4 regions of the Pantoea sp. YU22 genome follow, and region 1 is predicted to be linked to each of the others. Evidence: predicted binding sites of a transcription regulator. Region 1 holds the regulator's gene; each other region holds the start of a gene.

Evidence for each region. Region 1 encodes PurR, which represses purine synthesis genes. Its sites were predicted from a motif close to CANGCAAACGTTTGCNTG; they were not measured.
Region 2: the regulator PurR is predicted to act here: its motif matches at 4,035-4,052, upstream of tusA (sulfurtransferase TusA).
Region 3: the regulator PurR is predicted to act here: its motif matches at 3,409-3,426, upstream of EKL29_RS06295 (nucleoside-specific channel-forming protein Tsx).
Region 4: the regulator PurR is predicted to act here: its motif matches at 3,568-3,585, upstream of serA (phosphoglycerate dehydrogenase).

Annotation. Positions count from the first base shown of each region.
Region 1 covers NZ_RYDU01000001.1:629,579-635,358, forward strand. The annotation lists gene punC (purine nucleoside transporter PunC) at 1-1,084, opposite strand, end outside; gene punR (DNA-binding transcriptional activator PunR) at 1,207-2,112, shown strand; gene purR (HTH-type transcriptional repressor PurR) at 2,109-3,134, opposite strand; gene EKL29_RS03055 (YnhF family membrane protein) at 3,420-3,509, shown strand; gene EKL29_RS03060 (C40 family peptidase) at 3,559-4,362, opposite strand; gene EKL29_RS03065 (Grx4 family monothiol glutaredoxin) at 4,725-5,060, shown strand; gene rnt (ribonuclease T) at 5,096-5,770, opposite strand.
Region 2 covers NZ_RYDU01000007.1:104,289-110,068, forward strand. The annotation lists gene EKL29_RS12255 (DUF1145 family protein) at 1-97, shown strand, start outside; gene EKL29_RS12260 (DUF2500 domain-containing protein) at 202-558, opposite strand; gene EKL29_RS12265 (lysoplasmalogenase) at 717-1,346, shown strand; gene EKL29_RS12270 (zinc/cadmium/mercury/lead-transporting ATPase) at 1,433-3,709, shown strand; gene tusA (sulfurtransferase TusA) at 3,725-3,976, opposite strand; gene EKL29_RS12280 (7-cyano-7-deazaguanine/7-aminomethyl-7-deazaguanine transporter) at 4,179-4,844, shown strand; gene EKL29_RS12285 (DcrB family lipoprotein) at 4,962-5,516, shown strand; gene iolC (bifunctional 5-dehydro-2-deoxygluconokinase/5-dehydro-2-deoxyphosphogluconate aldolase) at 5,601-5,780, opposite strand, start outside.
Region 3 covers NZ_RYDU01000002.1:391,345-397,124, reverse strand. The annotation lists gene EKL29_RS06310 (amidohydrolase) at 1-595, opposite strand, end outside; gene EKL29_RS06305 (LysR family transcriptional regulator) at 700-1,596, shown strand; gene yjdN (VOC family metalloprotein YjdN) at 1,670-2,107, shown strand; gene EKL29_RS06295 (nucleoside-specific channel-forming protein Tsx) at 2,311-3,177, opposite strand; gene EKL29_RS06290 (HAMP domain-containing sensor histidine kinase) at 3,453-4,808, opposite strand; gene EKL29_RS06285 (response regulator) at 4,805-5,464, opposite strand; gene EKL29_RS06280 (helix-turn-helix domain-containing protein) at 5,651-5,780, shown strand, end outside.
Region 4 covers NZ_RYDU01000010.1:63,096-68,875, reverse strand. The annotation lists gene pepP (Xaa-Pro aminopeptidase) at 1-126, opposite strand, end outside; gene EKL29_RS14780 (YecA family protein) at 177-755, opposite strand; gene zapA (cell division protein ZapA) at 926-1,255, shown strand; RNA gene ssrS (6S RNA) at 1,295-1,478, shown strand; gene EKL29_RS14765 (5-formyltetrahydrofolate cyclo-ligase) at 1,554-2,147, shown strand; gene serA (phosphoglycerate dehydrogenase) at 2,249-3,487, opposite strand; gene rpiA (ribose-5-phosphate isomerase RpiA) at 3,768-4,427, opposite strand; gene EKL29_RS14750 (LysR family transcriptional regulator ArgP) at 4,635-5,540, shown strand; gene EKL29_RS14745 (oxidative stress defense protein) at 5,580-5,780, opposite strand, start outside.

The DNA.
Region 1 (5,780 bases):
TTAGCAGCGGCTGTTGTAAACCTGCAGAGACCGCCAGGCTGGCAAGAAAGCAGAGGCCCAGCTGCAGCGTGTTTTGCAGCGCCGCGGCTTTACCGGTGGCGTGCGGGAAAGGCAGCAGCGCATTCGACACCACAATAGGGTAAATCGCGCCGTTCGCCAGCGCCATGCCGCAGAAAGGCAAGAGAAGGGCGATCAGGTTATGGCTGCCGGTCAGCGCCACGGCAAACAGCGTTGCGACGCTCAGGCTGTAGATCGTCAGGAGCCAGGGGAGCAGCAGCGTGCCGGAGAAGCGGTTAAGCAGCGCGCGGCAGCCGAATCCGCCCAGCAAAAAGGCGATAGTTTGCGGAATATAGCTCAGACCGATATCCGCCGGCGTTAAGCCCGCGTCGGCGAGGATAAAAGGCGACCCGGTGAGCCAGGCGAAAAAACTGGCGGAGCAGGCGGCGTAGATCAAGACGTTGCCGCTATACACCCCGGAGCGCAGCAGAGCGAAAAAGCCAGGCTGATCGGCGGTCTCTTTCGCCGTCGGGCGGCGGCTGGCGGGCAGGCGTAGCGTCACCAGCATCAGCGCGATGGCGGTCAGCGTCAGCACCAGAAAAATCGAACGCCAGTGAAAATGGCTGATTAGCCAGGCGCCGAGCAGCGGCGCAAGCGCAGGCGAAAGCGCAACCAGCGGCATAATGGTGGCGAATACCTTGTTGGCGCGGGCGCTGGGATAGCGATCTACTACCAGCGCCTGCCAGCTCACCGCTGCCGCGCACACGCCGATCGCCTGCAAAAAGCGCAGCGCCAGCATAAGCGCCACGTTTTCTACCCACAGCATACCGGCGCAGCCGAGCGCGAAAAGTGCCAGTCCCATCAGCAGGACAGGTTTGCGGCCGATGCGATCGGAAAGCGGTCCCCAGAAAAGCTGACCCACGGCGAAGCCCGCCAGAAAGAGACTCATACTGGCGCTGATGACGCCGGGCGACGTGGCGAAGCTAATCTGCATCGCGCCGAAAGCGGGAAGGTACATATCGGTCGCCAGAAAACCCAGCATGCTGAGCAGGGCGAGATAGGGCATAAATCCTTTTGATGACAGCATGGTTTTACTCATTCTCATATTCGTCAGGCAGGTTGAACGCGGCAAAGTGTAAAAGGGTGCGCCCGTCACTGTGAAACGTTAATATTTGCAGAATGCTGTGAAATATTTTGAAGGGAATAATTATGTGGTCTGAATATGCGCTTGAGGTGGTGGACGCCGTCGCGCGTACCGGCAGCTTCAGCGCCGCCGCTAAGGAACTGCATCGCGTGCCTTCTGCCGTCAGCTATACGGTGCGTCAGCTGGAAAGCTGGCTGGCGGTACCGCTCTTCGAGCGGCAGCACCGCGACGTGGCGCTGACCGCCGCGGGAGAACATTTCGTACGGGAAGGACGCGAAGTTATCAAAAAAATGCTCGCCACCCGCAGGCAGTGCCAGCAGCTGGCGAATGGCTGGCGCGGCCAGCTGAGCATAGCGGTTGATCGCATCGTGAAGCTGTCGCGCAGCCGCCAGCTGGTCACGGACTTCTATCGCCATTTCCCCGATATGGAGCTGCACATCAGCTATGAAGTTTTTAACGGCGTCTGGGATGCGCTGGCCGACGGGCGCGTAGACGTGGCGATCGGCGCGACCCAGGCGATTCCGGTCGGTGGACGCTTCTCTTTTCGCGATATGGGCGCGCTAAACTGGCGCTGCGTTGTGGCGCGCCAGCATCCGCTTACGCAACAGCCGCGACTCGACGACGACGCGCTGCGCGCCTGGCCGTCGCTGGTGCTGGAAGATACCTCGCGTGCGCTGCCGCGCCGCATGACCTGGACGCTCGATAATCAACGGCGTCTGGTGGTGCCGGACTGGCAGGCGGGGCTGGCGTGCGTACTGGATGGATTATGCGTGGCGATGATGCCGGGCCATCTGGCGCGTCCGTTGCTGGACAGAGGGGATCTGGCGGAGCTGACGCTGCCTGCGCCGTTCCCGGAAAGCCCCTGCTGCGTGAGCTGGTCGGAAGCGCACGCATCGCCGGCACTGAGCTGGCTGCTCAGCTATCTCGGCGATGCGCAAACGCTCAATCAGGAGTGGTTAAGCGAGGATTAACGGCGGTAGTCGCGGAAGGGACCGTCACCGACCGAGCGACGTTCAATCAGCGTCGGGTGCACTTCAATGGTCTGCGACTCTTCGCGTTTGCTGGTGATGCGATCCAGCAGCATCTCCAGCGCCTTCTCGCCCAGCTGGGCTTTAGGCTGATGGACGGTAGTCAGGGCTGGCGTGAAGTAGCGCGCGTTGCGCACATTATCATAGCCGATCACTGAAATATCCTGCGGCACGCGCAGGCCCATCTCGTCGGCGGCGCAGATCGCCCCCATCGCCATAATATCGCCGCCGCAGAAGATCGCCGTTGGGCGCTGCTTCTGCTGCAGGATCTGTTGCATCGCCTGATAGCCCGATTCTGGCTCAAAATCGCCCTGCACAATCCACTCGGAACGCACCGCGATGCCTGCTTCCTGAAGCGCTTTTAAAAAGCCTGCATGACGGCCGCCGCCGGTGTTGCGCTCCAGCTGACCCGGTATGGCGCCGATGTCGCGATGGCCGCGTTCAATCAGGTAGCGCCCCGCCAGATAGCCGCCCTGGAAGGCGTTATCGAGCACGGTATCGGTAAAGTCTGCGCGCGATTCGCCCCAGTCCATCACGACCATCGGGATATTGCGATTCTCTTCCAGCATCTTCAGCAGATCGTCCGGGTACTCGGAACACATTACCAGCAGTCCATCGACGCGCTTCTGCGCCATCATCGACAGGTAAGCGCGCTGCTTCTGCAGATCGTTGTGGGCGTTGCCGAGAATCAGGGTATAGCCGCGCTCAAAGCAGTGGTGCTCCACCGCTTCGATAATTTCCGCAAAATAGGGCGCCTCGCTGGAAGTGGCAAGCAACCCCAGCGTCTTGGTGTGATTTACCTTCAGGCTTCGCGCCACGGCGCTGGGCGAGTAGTGCAGCTCCTGAATCGCCTGCCAGACGGCGTTGCGCGTCTCTTCCGCAACGAAGCGCGTTTTATTGATAACGTGAGAAACGGTGGTGGTGGAGACACCCGCGCGCTTCGCGACATCTTTGATTGTTGCCATTAAAAAGAGACTCCAGAACTCATCAATAACTCGCTGATAAGCATAATGTTAAACGTTTGCGTCCGCTAAGAGACTTTTCTGTTAATTCGCTACAGTTTTTGTCGGTGAAATATTCACTGGGCGGGACAAAACAGAGGCTGTTGCGTGCGAACGGAACCGGTGTTGCGTCAGTTGCGCAACAAAGCCGGAGATTCTAACAAGGCTTGCAGGATAAAACGAGATTTTTACCGGCAACTATGGGAAAATCCCTTAAGACCCTGTTAATTGTGTGGATAAGGAAAAGTGATGAGCACTGATTTGAAAATGGCACTGATGACGACCTGTGCCGCGCTGCTGATGATCGTAGCGTTTAGCTTTACCGCCGTGATGCACTGATACGCAGCGATAAAAAAACCGGGGAGGCCCCCGGTTTTTCTTTTCTGTCTTAGCGTATGGTTTTCGGCGTCATCATTCGGCGCGCGCCGATGTAGTGACGCTGCCAGTAATCTTCCGACAGACCGCTGATCTGGATATCTTTTCCGGTGCGCGGCGACTGAATAAATTTGCCGTTGCCGAGATAAACGCCAACGTGATCGGCCGTACCGCGACCGTTAATACGGAAAAACACCAGGTCGCCTTTCTCCAGCGATTCGCGCTTCACCGGCGCGGCGTCGCGCAGGTGGTACATTTCATTGGCGGTGCGCGGAATTCTGAATTTCACTAAATCCTTATAGGCGTACCAGACCAGGCCGCTGCAGTCGAAACCGGTATGCGGAGAGGTGCCGCCCCACTGATAGGGTTTGCCCAGCTGTCCCATCAGCTTGGTCATCGCGGTTTCGCGCGCTTTCTGGTAACGCAGGCGATGAGACTTGCTCATTTTGATGGTGGTGCCGTCATCGGCGTCCAGCAGCTGCAGCTTAGCGGTTTTGGCCGTACCCAGCTCGCGCTGATGGCCATAACGTTTACGGGAAGATTTAAGGGATTTTTTCTGTTCGCCAGCGGAATGAGAAAGTGAAGCCGTTTCGATTTTCTTCTGTTTTTTCAGTTTAATTTTTTGCGTAGCAGAAGAAGGGCGCGATTTTTTCGAGCTGCTTTTAACCGGCCGCCGTTTGCGTCGCTCATCTTCGCGCGCGCTTTTTTTCTCCGCCTTGTGCAGGCTGGCGTTAACCGGCGTTTGCGGCGAAGCTGAAGCGATGTTCAGAAACAGCTGCGCGAAAGCTAATATGAAAAGCGTAATCAGTAATCGCATAGTCCGGTTACAGGGTTAGCGGTTACGACGACAGGCCGTAACGAGGTTAGAAAAATCTGATCGAGGATCAGCGCCGGGGCCATTCTAAGCCAGGTTTTTTTCAAAAGTTAAGCCATTTTTCTATTAAACTGTTACAGGGTTGCAACTGACTCATAAATGAGCGATTTCAGAAGCTTATAGCAGCAAACTTATTACCAGTTATGAACAGCTTAAGTTTTGATTATCGTCAGAAAAAGTCAGAGCTTTACTTAAAAACTTAACAAACATGGCGGTTTCGCCTGGTAAGCGAGAAATTGTCGTTTTCAGTAACGGGGCGAAGTCGCTACAATAAACAAACACGAAGTAGGGAATTAAGGAAGGCAATTATGAGTACTGTAGAAAAAATTCAGCGCCAGATCGCAGAAAACCCGGTCCTGCTGTATATGAAAGGCTCGCCGAAACTGCCGAGCTGCGGTTTCTCTGCGCAGGCGGTGCAGGCGCTCTCTGCCTGCGGTGAGCGTTTTGCTTACGTGGATATTCTGCAGAACCCTGATATTCGCGCCGAGCTGCCGAAATATGCCAACTGGCCGACCTTCCCGCAGCTGTGGGTTGACGGCGAGCTTGTTGGCGGCTGCGACATTATCGTAGAAATGTTCCAGCGCGGCGAACTGCAGTCGCTGATCAAAGAGACGGCAGAAAAGCATAAAGAAGCGGAATAAACAAAAAGGCCGACGCGAGTCGGCCTTTTTTATGACTATTCCTCCGACGCAGGTTCACCCTCGTCGTCCGCCGCGGCCAGCGGCAAAGGCCAGCCTCCCAGCCGTTTCCAGCGGTTCACCAGCTCGCAGAACAGCGTCGCCGTCTGTTCGGTATCGTAAAGCGCCGAGTGCGCCTGCGTGCTGTCAAAATCCATGCCTGCCGCTTTACAGGCTTTCGCCAGCACCGTCTGCCCCAGCACCAGCCCACTCAGCGCCGCGGTATCAAAGGTGGCGAACGGATGGAAAGGGTTGCGCTTCAGGCCTGCGCGTCCGGCGGCAGCCATCATAAAATTCAAGTCAAAGGTCGCGTTGTGCGCCACCATAATGGCGCGATTGCAGTGATGATCCTTGATCCCTTTGCGCACCATCTTGAAGATGGCGTGCAGCGCCTCATATTCGCTGACCGCGCCGCGCAGCGGATTGCTGGGATCGATGCCGGTAAAGGCCAGCGCTTCCGGATGAAGCAGCGCGCCTTCGAAAGGTTCGACGTGAAAATGCAGCGTCTGGTCGCGGTGCAGCCAGCCCTCTTCATCCATTTTCAGCGTGGTGGCGGCGATCTCCAGCAGCGCATCGGTCTGCGCGTTAAAGCCTGCGGTCTCGACATCGATCACCACAGGATAGAAACCTCGGAAACGTTGATTCAGCGCGTTCAGGGAGTTCGTTTCAGACATCAGCATCTCA
Region 2 (5,780 bases), on a different contig from region 1:
GCCGCCGATCGATCGCTGGACGCAGACGAAAATCTTTCTCTTTGGCGTCTTTGAGCTGCTGGCGTGGCAGAAGGCCAATTTCCCTAAGAAGAAATAAGCACGGCGATCAAACGGCTGGCAAGGTTCGCGGCCGGATGAGCGGAACGACAAGCAAAGCGTTCCGCCTCGCCCGCGCTGGCACGGCATCCCGTCAGCGCTTTTCTACTGTACCGGCGTAAAGCTGACGAAGCGCGATCCCTGCATTTTCAGCTCTCCTTTCGCGCCGGTATCCATCTGATTGTAATCGCGCTCGCCCACAATCGCTTTAATGTCGCTGGCACCGTTCAGAGGATGGAACCAGGCTTCATAACGCATATCTTCGCCTGCGATCGTTTCCCGCTGGCGTGAACGCCGATTAGGCGACGGATATTCCCGCTTGGTTTTCACCTTCACCGTCAGCGTGCGCACCGGTGAGGCGTCGTTGACCGCCGCTTCGCGCCGCTGCCTGATAAACTGACGAGTCGCCAGCACGGCGATAACGGCCAGTACGATAAAAAAGAGTAGCGGTGGTTTGCTCATGGTTTTTTCTCGTCTCGTTAAGCTCTGAAAAGCAATGCGGGTGAAGCATACAACCAGAGTTGCCTCATTGTCACATTGCGAAGCCGTAACCTAAACTGGGATCGACTTATTGGGAATTTTCACCATCTGATGGACAGGTTGTCCTTAAGGGAGCAGCAATGCTTTGGTCATTTCTTGCGGTACTTTTTTCCGGTTGGCTCTATGTTGATGCATCCTATCGCGGCCCGCAGTGGCAGCGCTGGCTATTCAAACCCATCACGCTGCTGCTAATGGTCGGCTGGGCCTGGCAGGCGCCGGTGCTGAAACCTACCGATTACCTGATTATCGCCGGGCTTATCGCGACGCTGGTCGGCGATGCGCTGCTGCTGTTGCCGCGTCAGCAAATGCTCTATGCGCTGGGCGCGTTCTTCCTCTCTCATCTGCTTTACACCATCTGCTTCGCCGCCGGCATGACGATGACCTTCTACTGGCCGATTCCGCTGACGCTGTTAATTATCGGCGTGGTCACCATCGCGGTGATCTGGAGCCGCCTGGAGACGCTGCGCTGGCCGATTTGCACGCTGATTGGCATGACGCTGGTGATGACATGGCTGGCCGCCGAGCAGTACGTTTTCCGCCCCTCGGATGACAGCTTCACGCTGGTTGTGGGCGCGAGCCTGCTGCTGCTGGCGAATATCGTCTGGTTTGTCAGCCACTATCGCCGCCGCTTCAGCGCCGACAGCGCCATCGTCGCCGCCTGTTACTTCGCCGGGCACTTTATGATTGTTCGTTCGCTCTGGCTCTACTAGTGCAAAACCGGTCTTGACTCTGGAGTCGACTCCAGAGTGTAGGATGCAGTAGCGGGCGGCGTCGCCCGCCCGTTACTGGAGGTTATATGCACCAACATCGTCACGCCTGCGGCTGCGGCCGCCCAGGCACCACCCATTCCGCAACCAAACCCTTGTGCGCCCTGCCTGGCGCCACGCCCGTTCGTCTCAATATTAAGGCTGCCACGCCTGTACAACCTGAATGCAGCGGGGGCTGCTGCGAGGCTGACAGCAGCCCCGGCGGCGATGGCGACGAAGAAGGCGACAGGCGTGGCTCCTGGCATTTTAGCTGGCGCGTCAGCGGCATGGATTGCCCCAGCTGCGCCCGCACCGTTGAAACCGCCGTTAGCCAGTTGCCCCAGGTTGTTCGCACGCGCGTCGTCTTCGCCAGCGAAAAGCTGCTGGTGGACGCCAGCGATGATATCGCCGCCGCCGTTGAACAGGCCGTCGCGCGCGCCGGTTTCTCGCTAGTCAGCGAGACGACGCCGCCCCGCCCCGCCTCCCGCTGGCGCGAGAACCAAACTCTGTTGATACTCGCCGTTATGATGCTCGCCAGCTTTACGCTGAGCCGCTTCATGCCGCACTGGGGCGACATGCTGTTTATCGCCACCACGCTGACTGGATTATGGCCGGTGGCGCGTGACGCGTGGCGACGCGCGCGCAGCGGCTCGCCCTTTACTATCGAAATGCTGATGAGCGTTGCCGCCGCTGGCGCGCTGCTGATTGGTGCCCATGCCGAAGCGGCGATGGTGCTGCTGCTGTTTCTGCTGGGCGAAAGACTGGAAGCCTTTGCCGCCGCCCGCGCGCGCAGCGGCGTTACGCAGCTGATGGCGCTACGTCCGGAAAACGCCGTACGGTTAAACGGCGAGGTGCGGGAAACCGTGGCGCTGGCGGCGCTGCGGCCCGGAGACGTGATTGAGGTCGCGGCTGGCGGACGCCTGCCAGTCGATGGCCGTCTGCTGAGTAACGAAGCGAGCCTGGACGAAAGCGCGCTGACCGGCGAGTCGCTGCCGGTCACGCGTGAAAAGGGCGATGCGCTGCTGGCGGGCGCCACCAGCGTGGATCGCCTGATTCAGCTTGAGGTAACGTCGAAACCAGGCGAAAGCGCCATCGACCGCATTCTGACGCTGATAGAAGAGGCTGACAGCCATCGCGCGCCGGTGGAGCGCTTTATCGATCGCTTTAGCCGCATCTATACGCCGCTGATTATGCTGCTGGCCGCGCTGGTGATGGTGGTACCGCCGCTGCTCGGTTTCGGCGCCTGGCTGCCGTGGATCTATAAAGGGCTGACGCTGCTGCTGATCGGCTGCCCCTGCGCGCTGGTGATTGCCACGCCTGCCGCCATTACCTCCGGTCTTGCCGCCGCCGCGCGTCAGGGCGCGCTGATTAAAGGCGGCGCGGCGCTGGAGCGCCTCAGCCAGATACGCGCCATCGCCTTCGACAAAACCGGCACCCTGACGCAGGGCAAGCCGCAGGTCGCCGCCGTGCTCTGCTTCGCCACGCTGTCGCAGAATGAGCTGCTGGCGCTGGCGGCGTCGGTGGAACAGGGTTCAACCCATCCGCTGGCGGCGGCCATTGTCGCGGCCGCGAGGGAGCGGCAGCTGACGCTGCCCTCCGCCAGCCAGCAGGTGACGCTGGCGGGCAGCGGCATCGCCGCGCAGGTCGACGGCGCGCAGGTGGAACTGCTGTCCCCTGGCCGCGTTGACGTCCTGACCGCCGCGCAGCGCGCGCAGATTGTCGAGCAGGAAGAACAGGGACAAACGCTGGTGGCGATCCTGCGCGACGGCGAACCGCTGGGCGCGCTGGCGCTGCGCGATAATCTGCGCGCCGACGCGCAGGTCGCGGTAACGGCGTTAAAGAAAATGGGCATCGAAAGCATGATGCTTACCGGCGACAACCCGCGCGCCGCGGCAGCGATCGCTCGCGAACTCGACATCGATTTTCGCGCCGCTCTGCTGCCTGCCGATAAGGTCGATGCTGTTCGCGCGCTGGGCCAGCAGCAACCGCTGGCAATGGTGGGCGACGGCATCAACGATGCGCCCGCGATGAAAGCGGCCACCATCGGTATCGCCATGGGCAGCGGCAGCGATATCGCGCTGGAGACCGCCGACGCCGCGCTGACGCGCGATGCCTTGCCGCTGTTGCCGTCGCTGGTGGCGCTGGCGCGGCGCACGCGCGCCACGCTACGGCAGAATATCGCCATTGCGCTGGGGCTGAAGGCGTTGTTTCTGGTCACAACGCTGCTGGGCCTGACTGGCTTATGGCTGGCGGTGGTCGCCGACTCCGGCGCGACGGCGCTGGTGACCGCTAACGCGCTGCGCCTGCTGCGCACGCGTCGGGAATAACGCGCGACAGGACGATCAGGCGCCGAGACCCTTCTGGATCAGATAGTGGTAAGGCAGGGTTTCGGTTTGCTGCGCCAGCAGGCGGTGTTCCATAAAGCGGCAGAAGCCGGGAATATCGCGCGTAGTGGCCGGATCGTCGGCGATAATCAACAGCGTTTCCCCGTCCTGCATAGTGCGGACCGTTTTACGCACCATCATTACCGGCTCCGGACAGCGCAGGCCCAGGGCATCCAGCTGATGGTCGGCATGGGAGAAGTTGTCGCTCATAAATCACTCGGTTCTAAACAGGGGGCGCTCATTTTAACGCGCGCTCCCGCAGACGCAAGACGAGAACGATTGCGTTAAAATTAACCATTGCGTAAATAGCACAACGCGGTAAGATGCCGCGGTTTTTACATTCGGTACCGTCGCGCAGGCTCCGCTTTGCACGGCAATGGGTTCCCTCACCCCAATATGAAAAAGGTCCATTATGATCGCATTTTCTTCGCGTCAGCGTCAGCATGCGCTGGTCTGGCTATCCCTGTTTCACCTGCTGGTGATTATTTCCAGTAACTATCTGGTGCAGCTGCCGGTTTCCGTGTTTGGCTTCAACACCACCTGGGGCGCATTCAGCTTCCCGTTTATCTTTCTGGCGACTGACCTGACCGTGCGTATTTTCGGCGCCCCGCTGGCGCGCCGCATTATCCTGGCAGTGATGATCCCGGCGCTGTTTGTCTCCTATCTGGTCTCAAGTCTGTTTTATCAGGGCCAGTGGCAGGGCTTCGCCGCGCTGCATAACGTCAACCTGTTCGTTGCGCGCATCGCCTGCGCCAGTTTTATGGCCTATGCGCTGGGACAGATCCTTGACGTCCATGTCTTTAACCGCCTGCGCCAGCTGCCGCAGTGGTGGGTCGCGCCTGGCTGCGCGATGTTCCTCGGCAATATCAGCGATACGCTCGCCTTTTTCTTTATCGCCTTTTATAAAAGCACCGATCCCTTTATGGCCGCGCACTGGGTAGAGATCGCGCTGGTGGACTACAGCTTTAAAGTGCTGATCTGCCTTGTCTTCTTCCTGCCCGCTTACGGCGTGCTGCTCAATGCGATGCTGAAACGTCTGACAGAACGTTCGCAGCGCCCGCAGGTTAATTTCGGCTAAACGGACATAGAGCGTTTCGCTGCGACCCGCTAAGATCTGCTGACAATCGGGCGGTTGCTTTTGCCGCCTGATTCGAGTTGTATGAACGCCTTACTGGAATCAAATAAAGGGATTCAGATGCGAAACTTAGTGAAATATGCGGGTATTGGCTTACTGGTGCTGGGCCTGGCGGCCTGCGATCAGAAGAAAGATGACGCGGCTGGCAGCAATGGCACCAGCGCCAGCCAGTCGTCGCAGAACGTAACGCTGATGGACGGTAAGCTGAGCTTCTCGCTGCCGGCCGGCATGTCGGACAAGAGCGGCAAGCTGGGCAACCAGACCACCAATATGCACGTGTACGCCGATGAAACCGGCGCGCGCGCCATTATTGTGATCGCAGGCGACGCCACCAGCGAAGGGCTGGACGTGCTGGCGCAGCGTCTGGAACAGCAGCAGCGCAACCGCGACCCGCAGCTGCAGGTGGTTTCTGACAAAGCGATTACCCTGAAAGATCAGCCTGCGCAGCGTCTGGACAGCGTAGTGTCAGCCAATAATCAGACCTCCTGGTCCTCAGTGATCCTGGCGAAAGTCGACGGCAAATTGCTGACGCTGCAGATTACTCTGCCGGGCGACAACCAGCAGCAGGCGCAGAGCGACGCGGACAGCATTATCCAGAGCATCACGCTGAAATAAGGATGTTTTTAAGGATGGCTGAAAGCCTGAGATAAGAACTGACAGATAAAAACGGCGGGAATGTTCCCGCCGTTTTTTTAGCTGTTAACCGCGCGCGGCGCGCCAGTAGTCGATCAGCCGCAGATAATTGCCCTTCACCTTCTCAACCAGCGCCTCATCATCCAGCTCGCCCTGTAGCCACTGGCGCGACGGCTGGCCGAAGATAGTGCGGCCGACCGCAAACCCTTTCACCCAGGGTGCTTTCGCCGCAGCGGCAAAGCCCGC
Region 3 (5,780 bases), on a different contig from region 1:
CCACCACGCCTGCTTCCACCATCGCCTTCGCGCCGCGCACGCCCTCTTCGGCAGGCTGAAAGATCAGCTTAATGGTGCCGCTCAGCTGCGACTTCATCGCCATCAGCACGCTGGCGAGCCCGAGCCCGATAGTGGTATGGCCGTCGTGGCCGCAGGCGTGCATCATGCCGGCGTTGCAGGAGGCGAAGCCTTCGCGCTGCGGCAGATGGTCGGCCGCCTGGCTCTCATTGAGATCCAGCGCGTCCATATCGACGCGGAAACCCATTACCGGGCCGGGGCGACCGGTCTCCAGCGTGGCGACGATGCCGCAAAAGCCGCCGGAAAAAGCGGGCATCCACTGCGCCAGCGCGCCCTGCTGCAGCGCGCGCGCCTCCTGCTGCTTCAGGGTGTCGGCGTCGGGCAGCCCCATACGCGCCTCGGCATTGATTACCTCGCGGCCGAGCTGCAGCTGATAACCCAGCTTATGCAGCGCATCGGCCACCCGCGTCGCGGTGCGGAATTCCAGCCAGCCGGATTCGGCGAACTGATGAAGATCGCGCCGCCAGTTTTGCATTTGCGGCGCCAGCGCCTGGACCTGTTCAGAGAGGGTTGTCATAGGAAATCCTTATTGTTGGTTTTTTATGCACAGTCCCGAATTTACACAAGCCTCTCTGGCCGCATAAGATGCAAATATCTTTCTCCTGATAAACAGTGGTTATCATGCCGTCACAGCTTAAGCTGCATCAGCTGCGCGCCTTCGTTGAGGTCGCGCGCCAGGGAAGCATTCGCGCTGCAAGCCGTCTTTCCGGGCTTTCCCAGCCTGCGCTGACTAAATCGATTCAGGAACTTGAGCAGGTATTAGGCGCGCGGCTCTTTATTCGCCGTCAGCAGGGCGTGGTGATGACCGACGTGGGTGATAACTTTTTTCGCCATGCCAGCCTGGTTTTAGAAGAATTACGTGTGGCGCAGGAGGATATTCAGCAGCGGCTTGGACTGGCGGGCGGACGAGTCAATATCGGCGTCGGCGGCAGCGTGGCGCGCACCATCATGCCGCAGGTGATCACGCAGTTTCACCGCGAATACCCGCTGGTCAAAGTGCGTATCGTGGAGGGACAGCTGGTGTCGATGATCCCAGAGCTGCGCCAGGGCGAGCTTGATTTCACCATCAACACCTACGATCAAAGCCATCTCGATCAGGAGTTGAGCTTTGAGAAAATGATGCAGCGCGAATATCGGGTGGTGGTGCGTAAAGGGCATCCTATGGAGAAGGCGCGTTCGCTGGCGGCGCTACAGCAGTGCAACTGGACCATGCCGACGCCGAAAGGCAGCTACTACCGCCTGCTGCACGATCTCTTTAGCGAGCGCGGCATGGCGCCAAAAATTGTGGTCTCCTGCGAGACGTTTATGGCCTGTACCAGCCTGGTGGCGCAGAGCGATTTCGTCAGCATTTTATCGGTGGACGTGATCAACGATCCGGTGCTGGGCCATCAGCTGGTGGCGCTGGAGCTGGACGATCCGCTGCCGAAAGCGACCTTCTATTTGATCCAGCGAAAGGATACCGCGCTGACGCCGATGAGCGCCTATATGGCGCAGCTGTTCCGCCGTTATTGCCAGTAAAAACAGCAGGTAAGCCCTGTCGTCTACACTATTAAGGTGCTGTAAAAAATCCAACCGACAAATGGAGGTGAAGATGCAAGTCAGTCCTTATCTGTTTCTCTACGGCCGCTGTGAAGAGGCTATCGACTTTTACCTGAAGGCCACCGAGGGAGAGCTGCTCTATAAAATGACGTTCGGCGATATGCCGGATCAGGGCGAACAGGTGGGCGACCAGTCTGCGCCGCCGCTGCCGCCGGAGAAGATTATGCATGCTCATCTGCGTATCGGTCAGGGCGAGTTGATGCTGAGCGATGGCAATACCGATCAGCCCCCGGCATCGGAGCACGCCGGTTATGCGGTAAGCCTTTCGACTACCGATGCGGAGCAGGGTAAAGCCTGGTTTGAGAAACTGTCGGCTGGCGGGAAAGTGACGACGCCGTGGCAGGAAACCTTCTGGTCGAACGGATTCGCCATGTTTATTGATAAATTCGGCATCCCGTGGCGTATTAACGTGGTGAAGCCGCAGCATTAAGCGGGCGTTTGCACGGCCGTTGCTGTCAGAGAGCGACCAAAGCCTGCAGGCGGGAGGGCTGGACCGAAGAGCAAAGCGTCCCGCCCCAGGGAAGGGGCGGGCCGAGCTGGCATGGATGCCGCTTTTTGCGTCTTTGCGATCGGGCCAGCTCTCCCGCGATAGCACATTTTCACAACGGGCGACATTCAGGTCGCCCGTTTTTATCAGAAGTTATAGCCCGCCACCAGGTAGTAACCCCAGCCGGTCGATTTCACTTCAAAGGGTCCGCGACCGAAATTCAGCTCCTGGCCGTCCGCCCACTGTCCGCCGTTATGGAAATAACGCGCCACGGCGGAGATATGCCAGTGATCGTAACCCAGCGACAGAATATGGCTGGAGGCGATGGAGTTGCTGGTACGCGAAGCGTCTGACTTGTCGCGCAGGTCAGAACCCCAGTCAAAGTTGGTAAAGCCGATATAGCTCAGGTTGCCGCCCCACAGCGTGGTGATCGGCACCATGTATTTCACCTTGAAGCGATAGCCATCCCAGCTGTTCTCATTCGCCGCGCCGTAGTTTTCCCACTGGTATTTGGCGTAAACGTTAAGCGACAGGCCGACGTCGCTGTGCGTATCGATGTCGGTGCCGAGACCCATATACCAGGTGTTCTGGCGGTTATCGCTGTTACGGCCCATATCGTAGATATAGTTGTTAGCGAAATACCACTCTTTGAACGGACCGAAAGCCAGGCTGGTGCCAGTCAGCTTATCAATAGAGAAACGCGGCTCAATTTCCATGAACATCGGCGAGCCGTGGTCGAAAATACCGTTGGCGTTACTGTTGCCCATGCCGAAGAAATTGGTCAGGTCGAGATAGCCGTAAAAATCGAACCAGTCTTTTTTGGCAAAGGCTTCATATTCCAGATAGACATCATTATTGAACTGCGGTCCGAAGCGGGTGTGATAGCTACCTACCACGTTAACGCTCTGGTGCCACCAGTCGGAAAGATATTGCGGATCGCTTTCGGCGGCTTGCGCGCTGCCAGCCAGAGAGGTCGCCAGCAAGGCTCCTGCTATCAAGGTTTTAAATGTCATTCTCATTAACCACATGCTTTCGACCACGCCTGGACGCAGTCAAGGTGAAATCAATCCCAGAGTAGGGCGGCGAAGATGTAACCGTTTTTTACTGCCGGTTTCTAGCCTGCGTAGCCTGACCGTTACAGGGCGATAGAAAATAGATTTTGCTCACGTTTGTCAAAATGTGTTGCATTGCATTTACGTGAAAATGTGAAGCGTGTCACGAAAATAAGCGGCAGCGAACGGAACGCCGCAACCGTTTACGTTGTCGGCATCGCGCTCGAACGTGAAATTCAGGGTAGGGTGACGCGAACCTGCAAACCGCAGATAACGCCTTGTGGGTTGAGACAGTTGGAGAGGGCTACCTGGATATGGTGTTTCTGCGCCACGCTGCGCACTATTGATAACCCTAAACCGCTGCCCTGCGCCTTCACCGTGGGGGCACGGGTAAAGCGATCAAAGGCGCGATCGATAAAGGCTTCTGGCATGCCGGGTCCGTTATCGACGATATCGACCACGGTGCGATCGCCGACGCGGTGCAGCAGCACGTCTACCAGACTGCCTTCCGGCGTGTGCAGCATGGCGTTGCCGATCAGGTTATCGAACAGGCTGCGCAGCTCGGAGCGGCTCGCCTGCAGACGATAGTGGGTCGAGCCATTAAAACCGATATCAATGCCGCGCTTATCGGCCACCACCATCAGCTGCTCAATGCTCTCTTTCAGCAGATCTTCCAGCTCAATATGCTCGATCGAGGCAACGACGGTTTTATCCTCCTGGCGAGAGATATTAAGCAGCTGCGTCACCAGATGGCGCGTGCGCGTGACGCCCGCCTCCAACTGATCGAACTGGCGGCTCGCTTCGCCGGGCTGAATATGCTGACGCAGGTTCTCCAGCTGCAGCGTTACCGCGGTCACCGGCGTACGCAGCTCGTGCGCGGCGTCCTCAAGAAACTGGCGCTGCGACGACCAGGCGGCGCGCAGCTTATTGAGCAGCGAGTTGTACGCCTCTACCAGCGGCAGGATCTCGTCCGGCAGTCCCTCCGGCGAGACGAGATGAGGATGCAGCGTCTCCTGCGCCGCGATTTCACGCGACGCGACGCGCAGATCGCGGGTGATTTTGCGCACCACCAGCCAGATGACCAGCAGTGAGAGCGGCATCATTAAAATCATAGGGATAATGGCCGACAGCGCGCGCTGCACCATTACGGAACGCATATAGCTCAGGTTATGCATAACCTGGATGGTCTTGATCTCACTGCCCGGCTCGCCGGGGCGCGTATAGATACGCCAGGCGCACTCGTTGCAGTCGCCGACGTCGATATCATGCCACCCTTTTTCCGCCTGCAGCGGCGCATGCAGCTCCGGCCAGGAGCTGGCGCGCAGTTTGCCGTTGCTGTCCCACAGCTGCACCACATAGGCGCTTTTGACCTTGTCGGCGTGCAGCATCAGCGGCATCAGCGCCGGGATCTCTTTATTGGTCGCCCAGGCGTCGGCGATTTTCGACAGCTGGTCATCCTTCATGGTGCCAATCATCTCGCCGTAGCAGCTGAAGAAGTACCAGGTGACGCCGCCAATCATCAGCAGATGAATAATCAGCAGCGTACTCAGCAACTTATTACGCAGGGAGCGCATAAAGGTAAAAGGTTTCATAATGCAGGCACGCGCCAGCCGAGTCCGCGCACGTTGCGGATGGCGTCATTGTCGAGTTTGCGGCGCATGCCGTGGATCAGCACATCGACCGCATTGCTGGTTACCTCTTCGCCCCAGCCGTAGATGCGGTTCTCCAGCTGTTCCCGCGACAGGATCGCGCCGGGACGCTCCAGCAGAGCGTAAAGCAGCGCATATTCGCGCGCGGTAAGCTGCTCGCGCTGCCCCTTATAGAGCACTTCGCGCGTCATCATATCCAGCTGTACGTCGCCGCTGCCGAGCAGCGAGTCCGCTGCGCCGTGGCGACGCCGGGTGATGGCGCGCATGCGCGCCAGGACCTCTTGCAGATCGAAAGGCTTCAGAAGGTAGTCATCGGCGCCGCTGTCGAGCCCCTGCACGCGCTGCGCCACGGTATCGCGCGCCGTTAAAATCAGCACCGGCGTGGTATCGCCGCGTCCACGCGCGCGCTTCAGCACCTGCAGGCCGTCGTCGCGCGGCAGGCCGAGATCGAGCAGCACGCAGGTATAGTCGCCTTCGCTCCAGGCGTGATGCGCGAAAACGCCGTCGCGCACCCAGTCAACCGACCAGCCTGTGGCTTCCAGCGCCTGCTGCAGGTTGGCGCCGATCATTTCATCATCCTCCACCAGTAGCACGCGCATGGAAAATCTCCTCGTTGATAAGTAGCCGCAGTTTACGCCGGGATTATTAGCACAGAATTAAAGCTGCCGCACAGGACGCCCTGCGGCGCGCCATGCTAATTCTGCGCTAATTTTCCGCTAATTAAGGGATAAATTTCCTGCGTTAAAGTGGGTTCACTGAAGATCATGCCGTATCAGGAGGAACTCATGAATCAGCGCGAATTTATTCGTAGTTTGCTGCAGTGGATTGAAAACAACTTAGGTCAGGATCTGCATCTGGATGAGGTCTCGCGCCGCTCGGGCTATTCCCGCTGGCACCTGCAGCGTCTGTTTCGTC
Region 4 (5,780 bases), on a different contig from region 1:
GAACGGATATTCGCTGTCGTTGCTGCGGGTCACTTCCGGCGCGGCAAATATCAAGGCGGCGCTGCCCGGCGCCATTTTCGCCAGTAGCGCCTGTCGACGCTGCTGAAATGTATCCAGAGAAATCATCTTTGCACTCCCTGTAGAAACGGGCGCGTTCGCGCCCTGTGATATCTGGCTTAGTGTAGCGTCGGTTTTTTCACTTCGGGGGCGGTAGGTTGCGGACGATTGAAGGTGTCGTGGCACAGCAGCGCTGCCACGCGCACATATTCAATCACCTCTTCCAGCGACTGCTCCAGCTCATCCTGGTCTTCATCTTCTTCGTAGCCAAGCTGGGCGATGGTGCGCAGATCGTCAATCGCTTCGCCGGTTTCGCCGGTGACCTTATCCAGCTTCGGCTGCGTAACGCCCAGCCCGAGCAGGAAATGATTAACCCAGCCCGCCAGCGCATCGGCGCGATCGAAGACAGTGATATCTTCGTCGTCCGGCAGCATCAGCTGAAACAGGAAGCCTTCATCTTCCAGCGTGTTGGCGGTGCTGTCATGCAGCGCCTGAAGAGGCAAAGCCAGCCCCTGCGAAAACGCCATACCTTCATTGGTAAGGTCGTGGACGAGCGTCCTCCAGCTGTTATCCTGATTGCCACCGCACAGAATGCCGCTGAGCAGGCCATGCATTTCCGCTGGCGTCATCCCCACGCCTTGTTGAGAGAGCGCCGAAGCCAGCGCGTTGTAATCGGGGGTTGCGTTCTGTAAAGACATAAGGATTCATCGTCGTTGGCAGAATAAGTTCGTGTTATGCTACCACTAGCTGCCTCAAGGTTTCCAGAAAAGGGGTTGTAACTTATTTCGCGGGTCTATATAGTTGCCCGCCTCCCAAAGCATTGAGCGTCAAGGGAGATGCGGGCGAAGTAATCAGTCAGGAAGGTGGCATGTCTGCACAACCAGTAGATATACAAATTTTTGGTCGTTCATTGAGAGTGAATTGTCCGCCTGAACAGCAAGATGCGCTGAATGCGGCTGCCGAAGATCTCAATCAACGGTTGCAAGATCTAAAAGTTCGCACTAGAGTCACAAATACCGAGCAACTGGTGTTCATCGCCGCGTTAAACATCTGCCATGAACTGGCGCAAGAGAAAGTGAAAACGCGCGATTATGCTGCTAATATGGAACAACGTATCCGTATCCTGCAGCAGACGATTGAACAGGCTCTTGTTGAGCAGGGTCGTATCACCGACCGCCAGGGTGCGAAGTTCGAATAATACTTTATGGTTGCTGTGTTACAGTAACGGTGAAGTCCATTTTCTCTGAGATGTTTGCAAGCGGGCCAGTCCCCTGAGCCGATATTTCATACCAACAGAGTGTGGCGCTCTGTAACCTGTGAGCATGCTCGGTTCGTCCGAGAAGCCTGATGGTTGCGACGGCACATTCACCTTGAACCAAGGGTTCAAGGGTTACAGCCTGCGGCGGCATCTCGGAGATCTCCTTACGTTTTGCATCTGTTTTTCCCCGTTGTGAATGATATAGTTGCTCAGTCAGCGACTTATCAACGGGGTTTCTGTGTCTCATCCCTCTCTGCTCGATCGACACCATATCCGCCAGCATGTGCGCCATCTGCGCCGCTCCCTGACGCCTGAACAGCAGGAACAGGCAGCCGATCGTCTGGCGGAACATGCCGTTAACTTTGCCCCCCTCGCTAACGCCAGCCATATCGCGCTCTTTTTGTCGATAGATGGTGAGCTTAATACCCGTCCGCTCATCGCTAAGCTCTGGCAGCAAAAAAAACAGGTTTACCTGCCGGTGCTGCACCCTTTCGCCTCTGGCCATCTGCTGTTCCTGCGTTACACGCCTGAAACGGTGCTGACGCCAAATAAACTGCGCATTCCCGAACCGCCGCTCGATATCCGTCAGATGATTACGCTGGATCGGCTGGATGTCATGATGGTGCCACTGGTCGCTTTTGACGACAGCGGGCAGCGTCTCGGCATGGGCGGCGGCTTTTACGATCGCACCCTGCAGAACTGGCGTCAGCATGGCTTTCTGCCGGTTGGCGTGGCGCATGACTGTCAGCAGGTAGAGCGGCTGCCAACGGAGGAGTGGGATGTCCCCTTGCCTGCGGTGCTGACGCCGTCGCGTCTGTGGCAGTGGGAATAGAAGTGGTTGTCTGACACCTTCTCAGTGACCGGCGTCGGGGTTTTACAGTGATGCGCCGTCTGGAGAAAGAAGCAGACGGCGCATTTTCTGTTGAAGCGGAATCAGTAGAGCAGACGGGCGCGAATGGTGCCCGGAATCGCCTTCATCAGCTGCAGCGCTTTGTCCGCCTGATCCTGCGGCGCATCGATATCAATCACGACATAACCCATCATCGGCGAGGTCTGCAGGAACTGCGCGGCGATATTGACGCCCTGCTCGGCAAAGATCTGGTTAATCGCCGTTAACACGCCCGGACGGTTTTCATGAATGTGCAGCAGGCGGCTGGCGCTGGCGCCATGCATCGGCAGCGACACTTCCGGGAAATTAACCGCAGAGAGCGTTGAACCGTTATCGGAATATTTGGCCAGCTTGCCAGCGACTTCGATACCGATATTTTCCTGCGCCTCCTGGGTGGAGCCGCCGATATGCGGCGTCAGGATCACGTTGTCGAACTCGCACAGCGGCGAATTGAACGGCTCGCTGTTGGTCGCAGGCTCAAGCGGGAAGACGTCGATCGCGGCGCCCGCAAGGTGTTTGCTCGACAAGGCGTCGCACAGCGCTGGAATATCAACCACGGTGCCGCGCGAGGCGTTGATCAGCAAGGCGCCCTTCTTCATCTGCGCCAGCTCCTGCGCGCCGATCATATCCTGAGTTGACGGGGTTTCTGGCACATGCAGGCTCACCACGTCGCTCATATTCAGCAGGTCGGCAAGGTGACGCACCTGGGTGGCGTTGCCCAGCGGCAGTTTGTTTTCAATGTCGTAAAAGAAGACGTGCATCCCCAGGCTTTCAGCCAGCACGCCAAGCTGCATACCGATATGGCCATAGCCGATGATGCCGAGCTTTTTGCCGCGCGCTTCGAAAGAGCCAACAGCGTTTTTATTCCAGATGCCGCGGTGCGCTTTGGCGTTCGCCTCAGGAATACCACGCAGCATCAGCAACATTTCGCCGATGACCAGCTCAGCGACCGAGCGGGTATTGGAGAACGGGGCGTTAAAGACCGGAATGCCGCGCGTCGCCGCCGCGTTGAGATCGACCTGATTGGTGCCGATACAGAAGCAGCCTACGGCGACCAGTTTTTCCGCCGCGGCGAAGATCTCTTCCGTCAGTTGGGTACGGGAGCGGATGCCGATGAAGTGCGCATCCCGAATGGAGGATTTCAGCGCTTCGTCATCCATCGCGCCTTTATGGAATTCGATATTGGTGTAACCCGCCGCGCGCAGATTCTCCAGCGCGCTCTGGTGGACGCCTTCCACCAGCAGGAACTTAATCTTGTCTTTTTCCAGTGATACCTTTGCCATTTCCCCGACCCTATTGTGATTTCAACAATGGCCGCCATAAGCGCGCCTTCTGTCAAAATATCAAAATTTACGCCTGCGGCAATACAACCGATTGCCATGCCGCCAGCACGGGGAAGCCTGAGCTCAGCACATTGCCACAGAAAATCGGGAGCTGAACCAGGAACAAAGAACGAACCTGCTGTCGATGACGGTTATGTGACATAAGTCACCGAATTTAAGCGATGAAAGAAAAGATGTTTTGCGCAAGGAAATAACCGGCGCGTTCTCCGCGCCGGACAGATCATTTTTCGATGGTTTTGACGCCGTCTGGCGTGCCGATCAGCGCGATATCGGCACCGCGCGTGGCGAAGAGCCCCACAGTAACCACGCCAGGCAGCGCGTTAATGGTTCTTTCCAGCGCAATCGGATCGAGGATACGCAGGTTATGCACATCGAGGATGATGTTGCCGTTGTCGGTGACCACATGCTGGCGATATTCAGGCAGGCCGCCGAGCTTAACCAGTTCACGGCCAACATAGGCGCGCGCCATCGGGATCACCTCTACCGGCAGCGGAAACCGTCCCAGCACGTCCACCTCTTTCGAGGCGTCGGCGATGCAGATGAACTTGTGCGCGACGGCCGCCACGATCTTCTCGCGCGTCAGGGCTGCGCCGCCGCCTTTGATCATCTGCATCTGCGGATTGATCTCATCCGCGCCGTCAACGTAGATCGACAGATCGTCGATCTCATTGAGATCGAAAACCGGAATACCGAGCGCTTTCAGCTTCAGGGTTGAGGCTTCCGAGCTGGAGACCGCGCCTTCAATCTGATGTTTCATCGTGGCCAGCGCGTCAATAAAGTGCGCCGCGGTGGAGCCGGTGCCGACGCCGACGACGGTGCCCGGCTGCACATATTTCAGTGCGGCCCAGCCTACGGCTTTTTTCAGTTCATCCTGGGTCATGGTATGTTTAAAACCTGTGCGACAACGAAGTGCGCGTAGTATAAATCAACGCCCGCCGAATGTGCGCGGCTGTTTAGGCTGGAATATTCGCTTTGGAAGCCAGCCCGCAAAAAAGGCGGTGCGCGGCGTGCAGAAAGATCCTTTCAGACGCGTCAGATGAATTTTTTGTGGCATAGTATCGTCCACCCTGAAGGAGAGAGAACAACAATGAAACGCCCCGATTATCGAACGCTTCAGGCGCTGGACGCAGTGATACGCGAACGCGGCTTTGAACGCGCCGCACAAAAATTATGCATTACGCAGTCGGCCGTATCGCAGCGTATTAAACAGCTGGAAAACCTGTTCGGCCAGCCGCTGCTGGTGCGCACCGTGCCGCCGCGCCCCACCGAGCAAGGCCAGAAACTGCTGGCGCTGCTGCATCAGGTTGAGCTACTGGAAGAGGAGTGGCTGAGCGATGAGAATGGCGGCACCACGCCGCTGCTGCTGTCGCTGGCGGTTAACGCCGACAGCCTGGCGACCTGGCTGCTGCCTGCGCTAAAAGATGTGCTGGCGGACTCGCCGGTACGCCTCAATTTACAGGTCGAAGATGAGACCCGCACGCAGGAGCGTCTGCGCCGTGGCGAAGTGGTAGGTGCGGTGAGTATTCAGCCGCAGCCGCTGCCGAGCTGCCTGGTGGATCAGCTTGGCGCGCTTGACTATCTCTTTGTCGCCTCGCCGGAGTTTGCCGCCCGTTATTTTCCTAACGGCGTCACGCGCTCGGCGCTGCTTAAGGCGCCTGCGGTCGCTTTCGACCATCTCGACGATATGCATCAGGCCTTTTTACAGCAGAACTTCGATCTGTCGCCCGGCAGCGTGCCCTGCCATATCGTTAACTCGTCAGAAGCCTTCGTGCAGCTGGCGCGGCAGGGTTCGACCTGCTGTATGATCCCGCATCTGCAGATTGAGCGCGAACTGGCGGGCGGCGAACTGCTGGACCTGACGCCGGGCCTCTGCCAGCGCCGCATGCTCTACTGGCACCGCTTTGCGCCGGAGAGCCGGCTGATGCGCCGCGTCACCGACGCGCTGATTTCACACGGCCATCGCGTGCTGCGTCAGGACGATCTGGCGGCCTGAAAAACCCGTAAAAAAGGGGCGCCAGGCGCCCCTTTTTCTTTACTGAGAACCGGCTGTATTCGGCTTGATGTCGAATACCACATCCACCTGATCGTCAAAGTGAATGCTCTGCTGCTCGTAGGTCTGCTGCGCAGAGGTATCCGCAGAAGGCGCAGCGGCCTTATACATGCGCGCCATCGGCATCGGCTGGTAATTAGCGACATGGTAGCGGATGCTGTAAACCGAGCCGAGCTTCGCGTT